4 regions of the Ruegeria sp. CE9 genome follow, and region 1 is predicted to be linked to each of the others. Evidence: riboswitches for the same ligand, from Rfam matches in the RefSeq annotation. Region 1 holds a riboswitch; each other region holds the start of a gene.
The links. Region 1 has a riboswitch for cobalamin ahead of ACR0B3_RS00305 (DUF1636 family protein). Riboswitches for the same ligand answer to the same signal wherever they lie in the genome.

Region 1 (5,433 bases):
TATTGCTGACGCACCCGCGCGCCAACGGCCTGAACCAGCAAGCGCATCGGCTTGCCCTGAACGGCGGCATAGCCTTTGACGCGCAGGATGTTCAGTTCCTTGGCCAGACGTTCAATTTTCGCGACCAGATCAAGCGGGTCGGATTGTTCCGGCAGTTCGACGATGATGCTTTCGAAATCATCATGCTCGTGATCATGGTGGCCATCATGATGGCTGGGACGGGCCTCCATGTCATCTTCGGCCGCCGCTTCCAGGCCTAATACCACACGCACGTCGACGACACCCTCGGCGACCTCGACAACAGGCAGGGGGCGGGGCGCTTCGGCGGCGATGATTTCCTTGGCTTTGGCCACACCCTCGGGACCGGCCAGATCCGGCTTGGTCAGGAGGATGATATCCGCGCACGAGATCTGATCTTCGAACACCTCGGACAGAGGCGTTTCGTGATCAATCGAGTCATCGGCCAGGCGCTGAGCGTCCACGACTTCGACATTCGGCGCAAAGCGACCCGCAGCAACAGCCTCGGCATCGGCCAGCGCGATCACGCCATCCACGGTGATTTTCGAGCGGATATCGGGCCAGTCGAACGCTTTCAGCAACGGCTTGGGCAGGGCGAGGCCGGAGGTTTCGATCAGTATGTGATCAGGACACGGTTCCAGCGCCATCAGAGCCTCGATGGTCGGGATGAAGTCATCGGCGACCGTGCAGCAAATGCAGCCATTGGCCAGCTCCATGATATTTTCAGCCGGGCAATCCGGGATGGCGCAGGATTTCAGGATGTCGCCGTCAACGCCAACATCGCCAAACTCGTTGACCACAACGGCCAAGCGCTTGCCCTGCGGGTTTTGCATCAGATGGCGCACCAGTGTGGTTTTGCCCGAGCCCAGAAAGCCGGTGATCACGGTGACGGGGAGTTTCTCAAGATTGCTCATTTCTGGGCTCCAATCGGGGGAATGCGGGCCGCACAGTTTTTGCGGAAATGTTCGGGACGTTCGCGCCATTTGACCAAACCGTCCTCGGTGGCGAGGTACTTGGTGGCACCGTCGACGATCACGTCAACATGGTCGGTTTCGTTCAGATGCTCATAGACAAAGGTCCAGCGATCCGGTCCTCCGCGCAGCACGATCGAGCATCCTTCATCGCAATTGGACAGGCATTCCACAGCTTTCAGAGTAATGCCATCGGGCAGGTCCGCCTGTTCAAGCGCCTTGTGCAGCAACTTGCCGGGGCGTTGCGCATCGTCTTCGACAGGCAAACCGCGACGGCAGGTGGTGCAAACCAGCAGTTCGACCGGAGCGGTCTCGGTCATGTCTCTCATCCCCCCAAATCCTCTTCGTGGGGGACGGGGTTTCATGCGGGCCAATCAAAGCCCCACACCGGAACACCCCGTCCGGTTTCATCTTCGGGCGTTGGCAGGTCTCCCGGCTTGCGGATGTCAGAGGAAGCCTCTGTCGGATGTCCCGCCTTCCCGGCATTCGCCAGTGGCTTGGGCACCCTCTCCGGTCACGGTCGCGGGGGCGGCTGCGTTTGACGGTGATTCCGCTGACGCATTCCCTTTTCATCTGCTTGCGCAGACACCAACGGATGGGACATGCGGCACTGATGTACTGCTTGTCAAGCGAGTCGCGATATTCCGTGATATCGCAGGTAAAAAGCGACCTGTCTGGGTCGCTGGGCGGCATGATCTGTTTGCAGCGTCGTGGTGGCATGGTTGCAAGACGCGTACAGGAGGATGCAGCGCATGAAAGTTGGGTTTATCGGGCTAGGGAATGTGGGCGGCAAGCTCTCGGGTTCACTGCTGCGCAATGGAATCGATCTGACGGTACACGATCTGAATCCAGAGCTGGTGTCTGCATTTGTCGCGAAAGGGGCCAAAGCTGCCGAAAGTCCGGCGCAGCTGATGCGTGATTGCGATGCGGTCATCACCTGCTTGCCTTCGCCTGCCGCTTCGGACGCGGTGATGCAGGAGATGTTGCCAGAGGTCGGTCCTGGCAAAATCTGGATGGAGATGTCCACCACCGACGAAGCCGAAGTTAAACGCCTTGGCGCAATGGTCATTGAACGAGGCGGCGCAGCGGTGGATTGCCCGGTTTCAGGCGGGTGCCACCGCGCCGCGACAGGCAACATCTCGATTTTCGCGGGCTGCGATCGCGAGACGTTCGAGCGCATCTTGCCTTTCCTGACCACTATGGGGCGGCGCATTCTGCACACGGGCGAGCTGGGCTCGGCCTCGGTTCTGAAAGTGATGACAAACTTCCTTGCCACCGCCAACCTGATCACCTGCGCCGAGGCTTTGGTGACCGCCAAGGCCGCCGGGATGGACCTTGGAACCACATACGAGGCGATCAAAATCTCATCGGGCACTTCGTTTGTGCATGAGACCGAAAGCCAAGTCATTCTGAATGGTTCGCGGGATATCTCATTCACCATGGATTTGGTGAAAAAGGATATCGGACTGTTTCAAGAGGTAGCGGACCGAGCAGGTGTGCCGCTGGAAATGAATCCGCTAATGATCAAGATATTCGAGGATGGCATCGCGCGATATGGTGAGAGAGAGCTGTCTCCGAATATCATCCGACGGCTGGAAGACGCGACCGGGCTTGATATCCAAGCGTCAGGATTTCCAACCGAGATGCTGGATGATGAACCGGAAGAGCCAGGCTATGAAGTGATCCCGCAAAATCGTCTGAACGATTGATTCATTACTCTGTGCTTGCCTAGTGACCGAGTTGGACAAAATTCCAAGGCTAATCTAAACAGGTCGACAAGAGTCCGATAACGGCACAGGCAAGAGTATAACTTATGACGAATGAGACCTTTCTCATCGTGACCACGATGAAGAACGAAGGGCCTTTCATGATCGATTGGGTGGCTTACAACCGCGCAATCGGTTTTGACGATATTCTGATCTACACGAATGATTGTGCGGACGGCACCGACACGATAGCCGACCGGATGCAGACGCTAGGTTGGGCGCATCACGAGCGGAACAAGGTCGGTCCTCGGGCTGCGCCTCAGGGTCGTGCGTTTTCACGCGCTCTGAGTCATCAAAGCTACCATTCGTCAGATTGGATCATGAGCTTGGATGTTGACGAATACATCAACATCCGTTTGCCCGAGGGTAACATCCGCAGCTTTGTAGAAACCAGCGGAGAGGCAGACGCGATTTCAATCTGCTGGCGAATGTTCGGCAATGCAGGGTTGAATGATTTTGTTGATCAGCCCGTGCCCGAGATGTTTTTCTGCGCAGCGCCGGAAGAGTCGTATCCCCATCATCGGGCGAAAGGCTTCAAAACGCTGTTCCGGAACAATGGCAAATTCAGCCGTTTTCGCGCCCATCGGCCCCGAATTAACCCGGAAGACGCGCCCAACCCAGACGTGCCATACGAAGGGATATTGTGGCGAGACGCAGGTGGCAACCTTTACCCGGCTGATCAAGTGAAATGGAAAGCATGGCGCGGTTTCAGCCACGAGTATGCTCGTATCCACCACTATGCTGTCCGCAGCACCGATAGCTTTCTTGTCAAACGAGATCGGGGACGCACCAATCATGTCGGGCAAGATCAGGGTCTCAAATATTGGATGATGATGAACCACAATCATGTGGAAGATCGCTCGCTTTTGAAACACACACCGGCAATGTATGAGATCAAAGCCGAAATGATGGCAGATCCGCAACTTGCAGACCTGCATCAAAAGGCGTGCGAATGGCATCGTGCGAAAGCCGAAGAATTGAAAGCCCGGCCAGACTGGGCCGATCTGGTCGACGCGCTGCGAAATTCCTATTCCGGAGAAGAAGCCCATGGCTGACCCCGCGACTGCCAAAGATCGCCGCAAACAGCAGGCACAGCAGCGAGAGCGTAAAGATACGTTGCGGCGCGAAATGCTGAGGACCATGCCGCACGGACGCCTTAGCGTTGAAATTGGTGTTTGGCGGGGCGAATTTTCACAGATTTTGCTTGAAGAACTTCGCCCTTCCAAGCTGTGCCTCATCGATCCCTGGGGGGTTCAACCTGATCCCAATGGCGGTGCCTCGCTGGCCGGAGCCAAAAGTCAGAACGACATGGATCGCATCTATGATGAGGTCGCGAACAAATACAGCACCGAGATCGCGAAAGGACAAGTCTCGATTATACGTGACTTTTCGATCCCGGCACTTGGCCTGTTCGAAGACCATAGCATCGGATTTGCTTACCTCGATGGCGATCATTCCTATGAAGGCGTAAAGGCTGATCTGGATGCGCTTCTCCCCAAGATGATCGAGGGTGGTGTCATTATGCTTGATGACTATCACAGGCGGGGCTGGTGGAAAGACGGCGTGATGCGCGCGTTCCACGAATTTCTGGGTGCAAATGCCGCTGGGCTTCGCCTTAAGGCGATAAAGGGCGCACAGGTTGCGGTTCAGAAGCTTTGATAAGAGATGCCAAAAAAGTGCAGACAAATCAAAAATGCAACTTGGAAGATAGGGCGATATCTCTATTAGAATCCGCCAATTCACTTCAGCATAAGTTCTGGGAGAAACTGTTTGTCTGAACGGGTCGCTTCGCTATGGATTGGTCGACGGTTGTCGGTATTGGAGAGACTTTGCCTAAAGTCTTTCCACGATATTGGTCAGACACCGATCCTGTATTGTTATGATCCAATCGAAAACCTCCCGTCCTACGTTGAAGTGCGAGATGCAAACCATGTGTTGCCGTTGGACGCAAACGGCAGAATCCACGTCGATCCCGTGTTTCAGTCTCCGGCGGTCCATGCGGATCTGTTCCGCTTGCAACTTATGTCCAAGACTGACGAAATTTGGGTGGATTGTGATATCTATGCGCTCAAACCATTTAGATCGGATGAAGGTTATCTGGTGTCCAGTCGCAGAGATGGACAACGACGCGTTCAAAACTGTGTTCTTCGACTCCCTCCGGACAGTCCTGCTTTGAAGGCTTGGCTTGAATTTGTTGGCTCAAAGCCCTGCATTCCGCCGTGGTGGGATCAGCGTACATCACGAGTTTATCGTCGTCTCTACGGCAAGAAAGCTTCTTTCAGTACGCTTCCTTTGGGAACGATTGGCCCACTGTCGGCATATCATTTTCTTTTAGAGAGTGGAGAAATCGAACGGGTCTTGCCCGAAAGAGAATACAGTGCGCTTCCTTTTGTCAGCCGTCGTGAATGGGTTCGCGAGGATGTAGGCCAGTTGGACCAATACGATTGGAAATCCCAAAGCTCTATTCATTTCTTTTCATCAGTAATGCGCCCGCGGCTCGCCCGCTCCCGTGGACGGTTGCTCGCTTCCAGTTTTTTTGGAGGGCTATTGGTTAAGCACGGCTTGGCCGATGACCCGGATGTGTCTCTTGTCTGATTATGGTTGCGCAATGAGTGACAGAATTGTCGTCTACACGACCATGAAAAATGAGGGACCATTTATGATTGATTGGGTCTCTT
Region 2 (5,433 bases), on a different contig from region 1:
CACCCTTTGCAGTCGCTGTCGCCTTGACCAGACCGGCACCGGATTCGCCGACAACCATGATGGTGTTAAGCTCTTCCTGCATGTCGGTCATCTTGGTCTGCAAATCCTGCGCGGATTTCATCATCTTGGCCATATCGCCCAGACCGCCGAGTCCTTTGAGCATTATTGTTCTCCTGTCATTCGGTTTGAGGCTTAGATACGGGGGGTAACTGCGTGACACAAGAGGTCAGAGTGCTCCCGCCCGTCGTCAAGGTCTTTGGCAAGACCGCTCAGGGATATTGGCGTCAGCCGATGGCCCGTGGCGGGCGCGGGAGGGTTTGGGTTTTGCAATTGGGCGTCAATCCTACTCGAACGGGTCCCATTCGTCTTCGACCTCAGGCAGCGCCTCGGACTCGACTTTGGCCGCGCGTTGTTCGGGGGTTTCGATGTTTTTGATCCGGGCTTTCGGAAAATGGCTTAGAACGGCTTGCACCAGCGGGTGCTTTTCGGCCTCGGCCTTAAGCTCAAACTCGGCCGCATCGCGAAGCTCGGCAATCGTTGGCGCGTCGCCGTCGGATACAATCGAAACGGCCCAGCGGTTGCCCGTCCAGCGCTGCAGCGATGCGCCCAGCCGTTGAGACAGATCGGTCGGGGCATTGTCTGTGGGCGTGAATTCTATCCGGCCAGGCTGGTACGAGACCAGACGCACACCGTTTTCCACCTCAACCAAGAGTTTCACGTCCCGGTTTGCGCGGATCAGTTCGACCACATGTTCAAATGTCGGGTATCTCGCCAGCGCCGCCTGCACGTCCTGAGCTAGAGCAGCGGTTGGCCCGCCTGCCGTCCCACTTGCCGTTGAAGCATAGGCTGGTCGGGTCGACGCCTGAGGGGTCGCGCCTGCCGGACCGGGCGCGCTAATCCCATTGCCCGGACCACCACCGGGTGGCTGTGGTGTATCCTGCAGGCGTTTGATCAGCTCTTCCGGGCTAGGCAGATCAGCGACATGGGTCAGTCGGATCACTGCCATTTCTGCAGCCATCATTGCGTTTGGCGCGGCCGAGACCTCTTCCAGAGCCTTTAGCAGCATCTGCCACATGCGGGTCAGAACGCGCATCGGTAGGGCTTCGGCCATTTGCTGACCCCGGGCGCGTTCGTCCGGGGAAACGGTAGGGTCTTCGGCAGCATTCGGGGTGATTTTGACGACCGAGACCCAATGGGTGATCTCAGCCAGATCGCGCAGGACCGCCAATGGGTCTGCCCCTTCGGCATATTGCCCGCTAAGCTCGGTCAAGGCTCCTGCCGCGTCACCACGCAGGATCATATCCATCAGATCCAGAACACGGCCCCGGTCGGCCAGACCCAACATAGCGCGCACCTGATCGGCGCTGGTTTCACCCGCCCCGTGACTGATCGCCTGATCCAGCAGTGACGTTGCATCCCGCGCAGATCCTTCGGCGGCGCGGGTGATCAGAGCCAGTGCGTCGTCGGCGATCTGAGCTTTTTCCGACTCGGCGATCTTGCGCAAGAGGCCGATCATATCCTCGGGCTCGATCCGGCGCAGGTCGAAGCGCTGACAGCGCGACAGGACGGTCACCGGCACCTTGCGGATCTCGGTGGTCGCGAAGATGAACTTCACATGTTCGGGTGGTTCTTCCAGCGTCTTGAGCAGCGCGTTGAAAGCGCTGGTCGAGAGCATGTGAACCTCGTCGATGATGTAAATCTTGTAGCGGGCCGAGGCGGCGCGGTAGCGGACGCTATCGATGATCTCGCGGATATCATTTACGCCGGTCCGGCTGGCGGCGTCCATCTCCATCACGTCGACATGGCGGCCTTCCATGATTGAAACACAGTGTTCGCATTGGCCGCAGGGCTCGGTTGTCGGGTTGCCATTTCCGTCCGGACCGATGCAATTCATACCCTTGGCGATGATCCGGGCAGTGGTGGTCTTACCGGTGCCCCGAATGCCGGTCATGATGAAGGCTTGCGCGATCCGGTCCGCCTCGAACGCGTTTTTGAGCGTGCGCACCATCGCGTCCTGACCGACCAGATCGGCGAATGTTTCAGGGCGATATTTGCGGGCAAGAACCTGGTAGGCGGGGCTGGGCGTTTCGGTCATGTCTGCTCTGTCGGATTCGTGTTCCGACGCAGCGTAGAGGCCCCCGCCGCCCGCGTCCACAGCAAGCCGAGGCGATTTTCATTTTGGATTGTCGGCGGACCCGGTTAATATCGTACGGTCTGAGACCAGCAAAAAAGATTTTCTGATCCGCGTTTCGGGGGGAGCGTAGAATGTCTGAATTGGTTATCCATGCACTACAGGTTGGTGGCGGATCTCTTGCGCTAACCTCAATGCCCGGACGGGGCGGAGATTATATCGGCGATTTGGATGCTGTGGCCGGATGGAAACCGGGTCTGATCCTGTCAATGGCGACCGAGGTCGAGATGATCCTTGATGGCGCTCGGGATTTTGGCTCGGATGTTCGCGATCGCGCTTGCCGCTGGGTTCACTTGCCGGTCGAGGATTACGGTATTCCGACTCAGGACGTAAGCGAACGATGGGAACAGGCCAGTAAATCGGCCCGCCACGCACTGTCTGGCGGCGGGCGGGTATTGGTTCATTGCAAGGGCGGATGCGGCCGGTCGGGTATGGCTGTACTGCGCATAATGGTCGAGTGTGGGGAACACCCTGATACAGCACTAAAAAGGCTTCGTGCGTTGCGTCCATGTGCCGTTGAGACGGACGCGCAGATGCGCTGGGCGACTGCGCCAGCCAGCGTATTGGCGGGCGATTAGCGCTCAGGCCGATGGGCGGAATTCCTCTGGCGCGCGGGTCCCATTCGTGAGGGCAATCGCCTCAAGCATTGCGCATGGTGGGTGCGACATGAGGCTTGCGGGAACCGAGTCGATGTCACTGCCAAAAAGCAAATCAGCATAGTCATCAAGACATTTGATTGAGGTGTCTGCATCCGCGTCGCAGAATACCCGAATTTCGTCTGGACAAGCGCGAAAACGCGCCGTGCACCCGCCCGCGCAATGTGCCAGATCACAGCTTCCTTCGATTTCGAATCCTGCCGTTGTTGTTGGACCGACTTTTGCCATTGAAGCCGCCAGTGCCCGCGCCATTTGTGCCAGGGCAGGGCAGTTTTTACCGGTCCGTTGGCAAATTGTTGCCGAGAATTCGTGCGTGTTGGTCTTCCAGATCATTATGCGCCCTCCGCGCTGGTCGGGGCGACGGTCAGGAGGGACGGCAATTATGCAGTCTGGCCCTGCCCGGACACCCCGCCCGAGTTTCAGTTTCATTTGATGGCAGGTCTCCTGACTTGCGGGTCATTGCTTTGCCGACCTTCCCAGCCTTAATGGCCAGTGGCATTTCGACATCGCTCGCCGCTTACAGTTGCGGGGGCAGTCTCGGCCTTGGTTCATTCCGGTTATTCCGGGCAGAACCGCACCGTGTTCCCTTTTCATCCCGGCCCGAATGGGCGCGAGAACCATCATGTCATCGCTAGCGGCTGTGCCGGGCCCGAGTCAAGAAGATTGCATCCGGCACATGACGCAGGGTCCAGCTACGTCAACCTTGACTTGGGCGGCTCATGCTGAACTGATCAGTTCAGATGATTTCGGAGGGCACCATGTTGGACACTCAGCAGGCAATTGCGACCGAAGATTTCGAGTTTCGGTCCGGACCGGCAATGCTGTCGGCTCGGCTTTACCGCCCGATGGCCGAACCTGAAACGGCAGTTGTCATCAACAGCGCGACCGGAGTGCCCAGGGAATACTATCAACACTTCGCGCGATGGCTTGCGGAAGAGCACGCCATGGCGTGCCTGACGTATGATTATCGGGATTTCGGAAACTCGCTATCGGGATCGCAGAAGCGATCGGATGTTACCATGGCCGATTGGGCGTTGATCGATATTCCCGCTGCCCGGGCTGAGATGCGGCGCAGGTTTCCTCGGGCAAAGCTTTGGAGCATTGGTCATTCATTGGGCGGTATGTTTGGCCCGCTCCAATCCGATATCGAACAGGTCGACAGGATGATCTGTGTATGTTCTGGTCTGGTGACGTTCAAGGATCATCCCTGGCCATACCGCGCGTTGGCAGCGCTGTTCTGGTATGGGCACGCACCCTTGGCGGTCAAGGCACTTGGGTATCTTCCGGGAAAGGCCGTGGGTTTTGGCCCAAACCTGCCAGCGCAAGTGTACTGGCAATGGCGCAAGTGGTGCACCGCGCCTCAGAGCTATGTGCCAGAAATCGGAACGACTCTGCCCGCAAACCGTTGGGCAGAATACGGAAAGCAGGTTGATCTGTTTGCCTTTGTAGATGATCAGGTCGTGCCGCCCAAAGCGGTCTGGTGGCTTGCTGACCTGTACGGGACCGATGCGCAGCGGCATCTGCTCTCACCAAGTGAATTTGGACTGTCTCAGGTTGGTCATATCGGCGCCTTCGCACGGCGCAATGCGGCGGTCTGGCCCCGGCTGATCGCCTGAATGTACTGGGCACCGGAGGCCGGTGCCCAGACTTTCAAAGCCCTTTGCGAGACTTCTTTTCGGTCATCACGCTGCGAACCATCTTGCCGAACGCTTTGTCACGTGCGCGCGCCTGAGCGACGGTCGCTGAATTGTGCTGGTCTTCGCGTCGCAGCTTGCGCCAGCGGTCTAGCCGCGCGGGATTGAGTTCACCGGTTTCGATTGCAGATTGTACCGCGCAGCCGGGTTCAGAATCGTGCTGACAATCCGAGAAACGGCAGTTCCGGCTAAGATCCGTGATGTCCGAGAACACCTCGTCCACGCCCTCCTGCGCGTCCAGCAATCGCAGCGCGCGCATTCCGGGCGTATCGATCAGCCAGCCACCGTTGCGCATTTGGTGCAAAGCGCGCGCGGTTGTCGTGTGCCTGCCGCGCGCGTCATCTTCACGAATGCCCGCGGTCGCCTCATCCCGGCCTGTCATGCCGTTGGCAAGTGTCGTTTTCCCAACGCCGGACGATCCGACCAACGCGCTGGTTTGCCCCTTCGGGCACCAGGATAACACCTGTTCGATATCAGCGCGATCCAAGGCGTTGATCGCCAAAACCGTCAGGAATTGGCCAAGCGATTGGGCCTGATCAACATAAACACGCGCATCGTCGCAAATGTCTGACTTGGTCAGCACGATCACCGGATAACAGCCTGCCTGATGGGCCAAGGCAAGATAGCGTTCCAGCCGGGGCAGGCTGAAGTCGGCGTTACACGAACTGACGATGAATAGCACATCGACATTCGCCGCGATCAGCTGCGCAGAGGCACCCGTGCCTGCGGCTCGACGCTGCAAAAGGCTGCGCCGGTCCAGAGTGCGGATTATACGCGCGCTTTCATCCGCTAAAACCCAATCTCCGACAGCATAGGCTCCGGTTGAGTGATCGGGTGATAACAACAGCGTTTCGCCTTCTGGGCGCAGCCCGACAAGCCGATCGCGATGTAC
Region 3 (5,433 bases), on a different contig from region 1:
TGCGCGCTCTGAGTGATTTGGCCAGTATTCGACCTGCTGACTCTGATATTTCTGAACGTATCACTGAGCTTGAAGAAAGCGTTGCGTCATAAGTCCGGGTTCAGGATCGTCGACCCATGGTGCAATCTTCAGGCGGCAGGTCCAACCCGACGAAATTCGCGACTTGGGCAAACGAGGACGTCTTCTGCAGCAACTGATGTCCCTTTGCTGAAAACGTCTGTTCTGAATACAGGTTCTTGGACACCATCGGGTTGTTCAAAAGCTGCGTGATCGCGTCATAGGCCACCATTGATGTCATCAGGTCACCCATGATCACAGTGCCCTTATGCTGCTCGGCAAACAGGCCCGGAAACATCTCGACGCGATTGACATCGCAGTACAGCCGACTGAGATCCGCAATCAATTCATCCGCAAATGGCTGATCACCAACCATCTCGGTAAAGCTGGCGTGCTTTCTGCGTCCAAAGTGTTCACGATATACATTCAGAGACGGCAAACGGGCCCTCCGGCTTACGGCAATTGTGGCTTCGACTGGAGATAGGGCGCCCGACGCAGGCCTCTGAAACAGAAAATCTGGAGTGTTCCTAAGCGATATGCGCCCAGCTTGCTGGCGGGACAATGAGCGGATCATTTCGGCAAGCCCTGTCTGCTCGACCAGCCGCGGATTGAATCGGAACCCTTCTGGCCCAACTTGTGCGCCGTCGATGATAAAGCGCTCGGGGATCATCGAGTGCCATCGGTAAAGCAGATTAAACTCGATCGCGATTTGGTTGGCGTGATGCCACGGCTGCCACCGATTGGCACCAACGGGCATTTTGAACGGCATATTGGCGACATGGGCGATGTAGTCTTCAAGCACCAGCTTGATCAGAAGGGCAATCAGGGTGCATCGCGTGGTTTGAAACACGCGCTCTTTGTCCCAACCCGCAGTTCCGCGTTTCTCACGCCAAAGCAGATCGGCAAAGGTATTATGCGCGCGCAACATCAGCGTGTTGATGACGATATAGCCGATTGTGCCATTGCCATTGTCGAGCCCGGTCGCGTGAAAATCGAGCAGAAGCTGATCAATCTCACGCTTGCGCAGCCCCGGATGCGCGCGCTTCACGGCATTCCACAGTTTGCAGGGATCATGTAATGGCTTTCCGCAATTGTCCCCCGTGGCAAGGCTGCCATCAAAGGGCGGCGCAAGTTTCACGCCCCCGGATTGGTCCTTTTGAAACAGTTTTGGCGCCCACATTTCACCTTGTGCATCCAGTCGAAAGGCAAGGCGATGGGTCAATTCTTTGGTATCGGGGTCGCGTTCGCGCAACATGTCGGTCTGAAAATCATTCAGCCCGTAAATCTGACACAGGTCGACTTCGTGGTTCGAATCCGTCTGACCAAACGTATCCGGCGCTACGAATGTGCGCAGAAAACTATCGGTAAACCACTGTGCAGCCGATATGAAAAAGAGTGTCGATCCTTGGGGGCACAGCAGCGTAAGCGGGCTACCGTCAATTTGCGTTCTGCGCCGAAACAGGTCGGCGACCTCGCTTTCGGAGGGCAAGATTGGCGAAGGGTCTTCGGGCTGCGTATGCCGGCCAATCCAACGGTGTGAATACACCCCCGGCCAAGTCGTATAGTCCTTGTTTAAGATGTATGGTCTTGGTCGGTGCACTTTGGCGGCGTTCGCAAGCCTGATTGCCGTGACATAGCTTGTAAAGCGTGGGGCGACCTTGAACCCGAGGTCGATCAGATCATCAACATCCAGCATCAAAACGTCTCCGTCTGGTCATTTGTTAGGGAACCGGGCACGCGCCAGGCTTAGATAGGTCCTTAGCCGGATCGCATTGATCGGCCCCAGAGGCTCATGCTCTGCCGTGACGCGCCAAGGCGAAAAGCTCATCGCGTCGCCATCTTGCGGGTCAAAGGCTGCGCCCTGGGAAATGGTGATATCCGCAACCGGCGTGACGGAATGGTGGTATGGGTCGAGCGGCGCATCGGGTTGCGGATCACAAGCCCACCGAATGCGATTGTCGAGCGCATTAAAATCTGCATCGCTGCGCGGCGGCTCAATTACGCAAAGCTCAAATTGATTGTCGCCCTCAGACACATCTTGCCGCAAGTGTTTGCCGATATCGTCAGGGCCATCCACAGGTGTTGTGGGAATGTTGGGCCGTGCGCTGCGTGCCAGATATCTGATCGTCAGATCAGGCCCCAGACGATAAGGTGTTGTAGACCAGAAATGAACTTCGAACGGTGAGTGCATGTATTTTGACGCAAACTCACTCGCAACACCGAATTGGCGTTTACCTTCGCGCGTGAAGAGGGCACGAAAGGCTGCGCCCAGGCCTTTGGCCACCAGTTTCAAACTCCATTTTCGCCGCCCTTTGAATGCGTGCTGCACCGCTTGTAATGTGGCGACAAGCTTGCCTAATCGCTCGTATTCTTCGGGGACATAGCTGGGAAATACATCCTGATCGACCAGTACAAAATCAAACTCGTCGCTGAGCTGCGAGATGCCCAAATGTGCAAGGGCTTCGGTGTCGATCAGCTTGGGTCCGGGCACGTCAAAGAGTTTGATCGCCATCCCGTGCGCATCTGATTTTCGGTCATCAAGATGCGCGCCGTTGGAAAACCGAACTGCGGCCACATAGCTTGCAGGCTGTTCAAAGAGCCCATGGCGCAGGTGGTCAGGTAAGTTCTTCCTTACAGTGAACGTTGCGGCGACACATCCGTGGCTGCGCCCATGCTGTGCCCTTAGGCGACGACCCTTCCATAGCGCGACAGCCTCGGCATTGTGGTCGATAACATCTTCAACAAGATCTGGGGGTAATCCATTTTGCGAAACATGTGTCAAAGAACCCTCTCCTTGGATAAGCCCAGGCAATGATCAATCACGCGTAAGGTGCCGGCAAAACCATTCCTCTAAATCCGAACAGCTTAACGCAGATTCAGATTTTTCCAACCATGTGTGCCTGCGGAAACGATAAATTCGACTACCCATTGATCTGGCATCGAGCAAATTCACGCTTTAGCGGCTAGGAATGCATACTGCTGGTCTTGCCTATTAAGAGGTGTTTTTCCGGACGGTGGTACCAAACGGATTGATCTGAGACGCTACATGCCACTTTCGGTCAGCATCCAAGTATGTTGGTTTGGCCCTCAAGGACAAAGATGACGCGACCGTAATTTTCCTGAAGCCTCAACTTTCGACTTTATCATTGACGTGTCTCATGATCTCAGGCAGTCAATCAAGAGATGGTTCCCAATGGTGCGCCCAAGGGATGAAAAGGGAATACGGTGAGGTTTGCCGACAGGCGCCAATTCCGTAACTGCCCCCGCAACTGTAAGCGGCGAGCAAGGCCAAACAGCCACTGATCCAAAGGATCGGGAAGGTTGGCTGAGCTAGGACCCGCAAGTCAGGAGACCTGCCATCAAATGTTCAACCAAACCGGGGCGGGGTGTCCTGGAAGGAGGCTTAATGGCACGTCTAAAACGTGTTTACATCGTTGGCAGCTTCCGCACGCGGCTGGAAACAGGTCGAGTGGGGCATTCGAATGATTGCTGATATTATTAATCCCGATTGCAATAGAAGAAGGGTCGCGGCGCATCGCGCGCAGATTACGGCATACGATATGCAATGTAATAACATTGCATTCATTTTGATGTTACAGTAGGCGAGGCGCGTGATGACCAAACACTGCGATCATTTCGTTCTTGTATGCGCGGGCTGCCGGGATTCCATTTTCACGGATCACGTAGTTAACACGCTGTCGGACAGGCTGCCGGATGGCTTTGCAATTCGCACTGTCGATTGCATGGCTGGATGTGACCGACCTGCGACAATCGGATTTCAGGCACTTGGCAAGGCTCAATATCTGTTTGGCGACATAGCAACAGGCAACGATCTGGACGCGATTGTGGAATTCGCAGAACAGTACCAGCTGTGCGCGGATGGATGGACAAATGCCACGGATCGTCCGAGGGCATTGTTCAAGAAGACGCTCTCGCGCATACCGAGGGTTGCGCCATGACGGAGCAAAGCTTTCTGGTTGCCGAGAACCTCGAGTATTATGCGCTTAACGGGGATATCCTGCTGCAGGGCGTTTCCTTTGAATTGGTCGAAGGATCGATCCTGGCCATCGCCGGACCGAATGGCGCAGGTAAGACGACCCTTCTGAATTTGCTTTGCGGTGCCGAACCGCTGGCCCTTGGCGATGTTCGCATCAAGGGGCGGAGTCTGAAACAGCTTTCGGCCAAAGAGCGTGCGCGCATGATCGCGGTGGTGGGCCAGCAGGAATTGCCTGACGGGCGTTTGGGATTGCGGGACTACGTTGCGTTGGGGCAGATACCCATTCGTGCTGATCGCTCAGCCGAAGCACATGCCAAAGAATTGGATCGGATTCTTGATCTGACCGGTCTTGCCAGCTTGTCGGGTAAGCGAATGGCACAGCTGTCAGGGGGTGAACGTCAGCGCGCGCATATCGCGCGTGCTCTGGCGCAGAATCCATCCTTGCTGTTTCTTGATGAACCGACCAATCATTTGGATCCCGACGCGAAGGGGCGCATGCTATCTCTGGTCGCTGAGCTTGGGATCACCGTGGTGATGATCGTGCATGATCTGGTCATGATCCCCGAATTTGCCACCCACGTGGCGCTGATGAAATCGACCCGCATGATTGGATTCGGATCGGTGGAAGAGGTGCTGACGCCAGAACGGGTGCGCGAAACCTTTGGCGTCGATTTCCTCTGCTTTCATCACGAAGGCCGCGTGATCCCGGCCCTTGATATCCGAAAAACAACTATATCCACATAGACTTAGGAGAATTCTCATGAAACAAATCTGGTCCGTGGCATTGGCCACTGCCATGGCAAGCGGCGCTGCTGCGCACGAGGTCACTGTCGACAATTGCGGTGAGCCTCTGGTCTTTGAAACCCAGCCCGAGCGACTGGTCGTCCATGACATGAACATGACCGACATGGCCTTTGCTTTGGGTTTGCAGGACAAGATCGTTGGCCTGACCGGCATCACCGGATGGTACAAGACCAGCCCCGATTTCGATGCGCTGCGCGGCGACATCCCCGAGCTTGCACCGAAATACCCGACTGTCGAAAACCTTGTGGCGGCTGAGCCTGACCTGTTCTTTGCCGGCTGGTACTATGGGATGAAGCCCGGAGGCGATGTAACGCCTGACACCCTGGCGCCGTTCGGGATCAAGACCATGATCCTGACCGAAAGCTGCGTGCATCTGGATAAGGACCGGCCACAAGCCAGCATGGACCTGCTGTTTAACGATGTTCTGCGTTTGGGCAAGGTCATGCATATCGAGGACAAGGCCGAGGCGCTGGTTGCGGACTGGAAAGAGCAGCTGGCAGCGATCGAAGCCAAAACCGCTGATCTGCCCAAGCCGCGCGTTTTCTTGCTGGATGGCCCGGCGGATGCGCCTTTCA
Region 4 (5,433 bases), on a different contig from region 1:
ATCCGGAATTCTCCAAAGGTTAACCAGCCACCTATATTCAAACAAAAAAACCCGGGCGTCGTGCCCGGGTTTTCCTTTTTTAAAGACGCTGTTCAGACGCCGACATCAATTATCGCCTGCGCCAGAATTGGCACGGTTGTCGCATTCAACCCGGCGATATTCAGGCGGCTGTCGCCGACCATATAGATGCCGTGATCTGCCCGCAGTTTTTCAACCAGTTCGGGTGCCGCGCCCAGGCGTGAGAACATGCCACGGTGCTGAGCGACAAAGCCAAACCGGTCCGAACCGCTGAGGCGTTGCAACTCATCTGCCAGTTGCTGACGCAGGCCCAGCATGGACAGCCTAACCTCTTCAAGTTCGGCGGCCCAATCGGCCCGCAGAGCCTCATCATTCAGGATCGTCGTCACCACTCGCGCGCCGTGATCGGGCGGGAAGGAATAGTTCTGCCGATTCAGGAACGCCAAAGTCGCCTGATTCAGAGCCGTTTGCGCTGGATCATCGCTGATCGCCATCAGCAGGCCGGTACGCTCGCGATAAACGCCAAAGTTTTTGGAGCAGGATGCCGCGATCAGGCAGCGCTTGACGGATGAGGCCACCAGACGAGTCGCTTGCGCATCTTCTTCCAGACCATCGCCAAAGCCCTGATAAGCGATATCGATCATCGCCACGAGGCCACGCTTGTTGATCAGGTTCACAACCTCTTGCCATTGCACTATGTTCAGGTTGGCGCCAGTCGGGTTGTGGCAGCAGCCGTGCAGCAGAACCACATCGCCTGCCTTGGCAGATTTCAGGTCCTCGATCATGCCGTCGAAGTCGACACCTCGGGTTTCGCTGTCGAAATACCGGTATTGGACGGTTTCGATGCCCAGATAATTCAGGATCGACAAATGGTTCGGCCATGTCGGGTTCGACACAAATACGCGTGCCGAGGGATTGGCCATGCGGATCATCTCAAACGCTTGGCGGCAGGCTCCGGTGCCCCCCGGAGTTGCTACAGCGGCGATATTGGCGCGCGGCACTGATGCACCCAAGATCAGACCGATCATCGCATCAGCATAGGCCGGATCGCCCGCTAAGCCGGTATAGGCCTTGGTTTCCTGCTCTTCCAAAATGCGCTTTTCGGCTGCTTTGACGGCGCGCATGACCGGGGTGATGCCCTCGGCATTCTTGTAGACGCCAACGCCCAGATCGATCTTCTGATCACGCGGGTCATCGCGATACATCTGCATCAGCGCCAGAATCTTGTCTGCTGGCTGCGGTTTGAGGTTCTCGAACATCAGTTCTCTCCGGTTGCGACAGGAAGGGTCGGGAATGCACCCCATTCCGCCCATGAGCCGTCATAAAGCGCGTGGTCTTTCTTGCCCATGCGTTCCAACGCAAGGCTGAGGATCGCAGCGGTCACGCCAGACCCACAAGATGTGATTGCAGGCTTCGACAGATCGACGCCAGCATTTTCAAATATCGCGCGGCATTCCTCGGGCGATTTCATCGTGCCGTTCTTGTTCAAGAGCAGACCAAATGGCACGTTGCGCGAGCCGGGAATATGGCCTGAGCGTAAACCTTCGCGCGGTTCCGCCTCGGTCCCGGCAAAGCGCGCGGCCGAGCGCGCATCAATGATCTCGTGATCAGCCAATTTCGCAGCAGACGAAACCTGCGTGACGTTCCGAACAAGGCGGTTCTGTACACGCACGGTCATGTGGCGGTCGCGGATCACCGGGGGCAGGTCCTCGATCTCATGACCTTCGGCTTGCCATTTCGGCAGACCGCCGTCCAGCACGGCAATATTTTCCTGTCCCATCAGCCGGAATAGCCACCAGACCCGCGCGGCCGACATCAGACCGGCCCCATCGTAAACAACAACCTGATGGCCATCTCCGACGCCCATTGCGCGCAGACGAGACATGAATTTCTCGACCGGAGGTGCCATGTGCGGCAGCTCTGACCGGTGGTCAGAAATCTCGTCGATTTCAAAGAACCGCGCGCCTGGGATATGGCCTGCGTCATACTCGGCCTTGGCATCGCGCTTTTGCTGCGGCAGGTACCACGACCCATCCAGTATCCGAAGATCGGGATCTTTGAGATGTACGGCCAACCATTCGGTGGAAACGAGGGTTTTAGGATCGTCCTGCATCAATACCTCCCCTAAGCGAGCTTGATTTGTCCCTATAGCGGCTTGGCGAAACGTTCAAGTCACGCCGCAGGTCAGAGCGCTGGCAGGCAACGTTTTTTTGCGATCACACGCGCGGCGTACTTGACACCGAGCATTCTGCGGTAGAATTCTGCGCGGTATGGTTCCCAAAGGGTTTATCCCGGCGGGATGAAAAGGGAATCCGGTGCGACGTTCTCAGTCAATTCCGGAACTGCCCCCGCAACTGTAAGCGGAGTATCGCCCCATCAGGGCCACTGACCGACAGGATCGGTTGGGAAGGCCGGGATCGATCCCAATCCGCGAGTCAGGAGACCTGCCATGCACAAACCGGGCCTTGCCCATTATCAACACGTTTCTGCCGTCGGGTGTGACGGTAAGGAGAACAAACTATGCATATCGAACCGGGCGTCGTACACGGCGCCAAACTTGTCCTGAGCTATGCTACCGCAGCTGGCGCAGGTCTTTATAGTCTCAAGCTGGCACGGGAGAGCGTTAAAAATAGCGGTATCGCAAGCCTTGCAGTACGGTCTGCCCTGACCACCGGCCTTGTGTTTACGTTCTTCGAAATTCTACCGCACTTTCCGGTCGGGGTGTCAGAAGTTCACTTCATTCTGGGCTCGACCCTGTTCCTTTTGTTTGGTGCCGCCCCGGCCGCGATCGGGCTGATCCTGGGCTTGTTTGTACAGGGGTTCTTCCTTGCGCCGTTCGATCTGCCCCAGTTCGGAATGAACATGACAACCTTGCTGGTGCCCCTGTTTGCCTTGCAGGCGCTGGCAAGCCGAATCATTGCGCCGAATACGGCATATGTTGACCTCAGATACTCACAAGCATTGGCGCTTTCGACAGCCTATCAGGGTGGCGTTGTCCTTTGGGTGGCATTCTGGGCGTTCTACGGCCAAGGCTTTGGTGCTGAAAACATGACCGCCGTGGCCAGCTTTGGTGCTGCATACATGATGGTTATCTTGATCGAACCTTTGGCTGATCTGGCCGTTATTGCCGCGGCAAAGTCCATAAAAGGGCTGGACAAGTTTGGTCTGTTCACTCCGCGCCTTCTTCGCGCAGCCTAAACATCCTGCGCCGCGTTACCCTGCGCGGCGCAACCTGAAATGCTGGATGATCCCGACCACGCTGATAATGATCCAAAACCCTTCGATCAGCATGGATGCCAGATTGAAGTTATGCATCAGCGAAAACACGATCAGAACCGATCCGATCAGGTTCACCACAGGAAAAGCCAGATCTTCAGAGTTCATGAGGCGCATCTGGGTCGCAAAATAGGCTGAGACAACCAAAAAGGCACCAAATGACCCGATTGCATCTGCAACGGTCAATGAGTTCAGAAATGTTGTCATGATTAACCCGCCGCCTGTTGCCCATAGTGGTGCATGTTCAGAAACACAGCCCCCTCGGGGCCCGCGCGGTAGCCATGCGGCAGATCAGCGGCAAAGCGCAAGCCCTGCCCATTTTGCAACGTCAGCCACTCTCCGTCCCGCTGGACCTGAAGGGGGCCGTTCAAAACAAAGACCTCTTCGGTGACACCAGGCGCATGGGCCGGAGAGCTATGGCTTTGATCCGGTTTCAGCGTGACGTGAAAGGTCTCTGCCCCAAGGGCCGGATCAAACGGAAACACAATCTTGACCGAGATACTGCCGGGAAATGTCACCGTCTGAAACACCTCGGCAGACGGATCACGCCCCGCGGCAGTGCCGATCAACGCGCTGAGCGGCATTTGAAACCCCTTGGCAATCTTCCAGAGCGTCGCAATCGTCGGGCTTGATTCTCCGCGCTCGATCTGACCTAGCATCGCTTTGCTGACCCCGGTCATTTCGGCGACTTTCGACAGGCTTAACCCCGAAGCCGCGCGCACATCCCTTAATTTCAGCGTTACTTCGTCCGATTCCATAGCCGTGCCTTGCGATTTGCCTTGTGCGTTATAACGTACATATGCTACGTGCGCTATAACGTACACACCCAATATCTCAGCTTGGGCAATAGGGAAACAGCATCATGCCACTGTACCGATCCAGAACATCCACCCATGGCCGCAATATGGCCGGTGCCCGCGGCCTGTGGCGCGCCACCGGAATGAGTGATGATGATTTCGGCAAGCCGATCATCGCCATCGTGAATTCGTTCACCCAATTTGTGCCCGGCCACGTCCATCTAAAGGATCTGGGCCAGATGGTCGCGCGTGAGGTCGAAAAAGCGGGTGGCGTTGCCAAAGAGTTCAACACCATCGCCGTGGATGACGGCATCGCAATGGGCCATGACGGGATGCTGTATTCCCTGCCCTCGCGAGAGGTCATCGCGGATTCGGTCGAATACATGGTCAACGCGCACTGTGCGGACGCCATGGTTTGTATCTCGAACTGCGACAAGATCACTCCGGGTATGCTGATGGCCGCGATGCGCCTGAACATTCCGGCTATCTTTGTCTCTGGCGGACCAATGGAAGCGGGTAAGATCGATATCGCCGATCTGGACGCCAAGAAGATCGACCTTGTGGACGCAATGGTTGCCGCCGCTGATGATCGCTTCACCGACGAGCAGGTTCAGCACATCGAAGAGAATGCCTGCCCCACCTGTGGGTCGTGTTCCGGCATGTTCACGGCAAACTCGATGAACTGTCTGGCCGAGGCATTGGGACTGGCGCTGCCCGGCAACGGGTCCACGCTGGCCACACATGCGGACCGCAAAGAGCTGTTCCTTGAAGCCGGTCGCCGCATCGTCGAAATCACCAAGCGGCACTATGATTTGGACGAAAAAGGCTTCTTGCCGCGCGAGATTGCGACCTTCGACGCCTTTGAGAATGCCATGAGCCTCGACATCGCTATGGGCGGTTCGACCAACACCGTTCTGCACTTACTGGCTATCGCGCACGAGGGTGAGGTGCATTTCACCATGTCTGACATGGACCGTCTCAGCCGACAGGTGCCCTGCCTCTGCAAGGTCGCGCCGAACACTGAGAATGTACATATGGAAGACGTCCACCGCGCTGGCGGCATCTTCTCAATCCTCGGTGAACTCAGCCGAGCGGGCCTGTTGCATAACCACTGCTCGACCGTGCATTCGGCCTCGATGGGCGAAGCGATTGCTAATTGGGACATCAAGGTCGCCAACAACCCACAGGCGCAGGATCTGTTCAAAGCCGCCCCCGGTGGTGTCCGGACGACGCAAGCATTCAGCCAGTCGAACCGCTACAAAGAGCTGGACACAGACCGCGAAGGCGGCGTGATCCGCTCGAAAGAGCACGCATTTAGCCAAGATGGCGGTCTGGCTGTTCT

Region 2: another riboswitch for cobalamin. It lies ahead of ACR0B3_RS17475 (hypothetical protein); the one in region 1 lies ahead of ACR0B3_RS00305 (DUF1636 family protein).
Region 3: another riboswitch for cobalamin. It lies ahead of ACR0B3_RS14500 (DUF1636 family protein); the one in region 1 lies ahead of ACR0B3_RS00305 (DUF1636 family protein).
Region 4: another riboswitch for cobalamin. It lies ahead of ACR0B3_RS06630 (energy-coupling factor ABC transporter permease); the one in region 1 lies ahead of ACR0B3_RS00305 (DUF1636 family protein).

Annotation. Positions count from the first base shown of each region.
Region 1 covers NZ_JBQFRO010000001.1:63,381-68,813, forward strand. Annotated here, with positions in the region: gene cobW (cobalamin biosynthesis protein CobW) at 1-932, opposite strand, end outside; gene ACR0B3_RS00305 (DUF1636 family protein) at 929-1,309, opposite strand; cobalamin riboswitch at 1,395-1,597, opposite strand; gene ACR0B3_RS00310 (NAD(P)-dependent oxidoreductase) at 1,733-2,698, shown strand; gene ACR0B3_RS00315 (glycosyltransferase family 2 protein) at 2,803-3,810, shown strand; gene ACR0B3_RS00320 (class I SAM-dependent methyltransferase) at 3,803-4,414, shown strand; gene ACR0B3_RS00325 (hypothetical protein) at 4,526-5,350, shown strand; gene ACR0B3_RS00330 (glycosyltransferase family 2 protein) at 5,364-5,433, shown strand, end outside.
Region 2 covers NZ_JBQFRO010000010.1:49,679-55,111, reverse strand. Annotated here, with positions in the region: gene ACR0B3_RS17490 (YbaB/EbfC family nucleoid-associated protein) at 1-163, opposite strand, end outside; gene ACR0B3_RS17485 (DNA polymerase III subunit gamma/tau) at 344-2,095, opposite strand; gene ACR0B3_RS17480 (phosphatase domain-containing protein) at 2,266-2,769, shown strand; gene ACR0B3_RS17475 (hypothetical protein) at 2,773-3,180, opposite strand; cobalamin riboswitch at 3,265-3,484, opposite strand; gene ACR0B3_RS17470 (alpha/beta hydrolase family protein) at 3,606-4,463, shown strand; gene rsgA (ribosome small subunit-dependent GTPase A) at 4,498-5,433, opposite strand, start outside.
Region 3 covers NZ_JBQFRO010000007.1:72,521-77,953, reverse strand. Annotated here, with positions in the region: gene ACR0B3_RS14515 (ATP-binding protein) at 1-92, shown strand, start outside; gene ACR0B3_RS14510 (peroxidase family protein) at 101-1,753, opposite strand; gene ACR0B3_RS14505 (catalase family protein) at 1,772-2,839, opposite strand; cobalamin riboswitch at 3,225-3,432, shown strand; gene ACR0B3_RS14500 (DUF1636 family protein) at 3,672-4,016, shown strand; gene ACR0B3_RS14495 (ABC transporter ATP-binding protein) at 4,013-4,798, shown strand; gene ACR0B3_RS14490 (ABC transporter substrate-binding protein) at 4,815-5,433, shown strand, end outside.
Region 4 covers NZ_JBQFRO010000002.1:403,451-408,883, forward strand. Annotated here, with positions in the region: gene ACR0B3_RS06615 (ammonium transporter) at 1-23, shown strand, start outside; gene ACR0B3_RS06620 (amino acid aminotransferase) at 93-1,277, opposite strand; gene sseA (3-mercaptopyruvate sulfurtransferase) at 1,277-2,131, opposite strand; cobalamin riboswitch at 2,273-2,484, shown strand; gene ACR0B3_RS06630 (energy-coupling factor ABC transporter permease) at 2,539-3,216, shown strand; gene ACR0B3_RS06635 (CBU_0592 family membrane protein) at 3,232-3,501, opposite strand; gene ACR0B3_RS06640 (helix-turn-helix domain-containing protein) at 3,504-4,052, opposite strand; gene ilvD (dihydroxy-acid dehydratase) at 4,157-5,433, shown strand, end outside.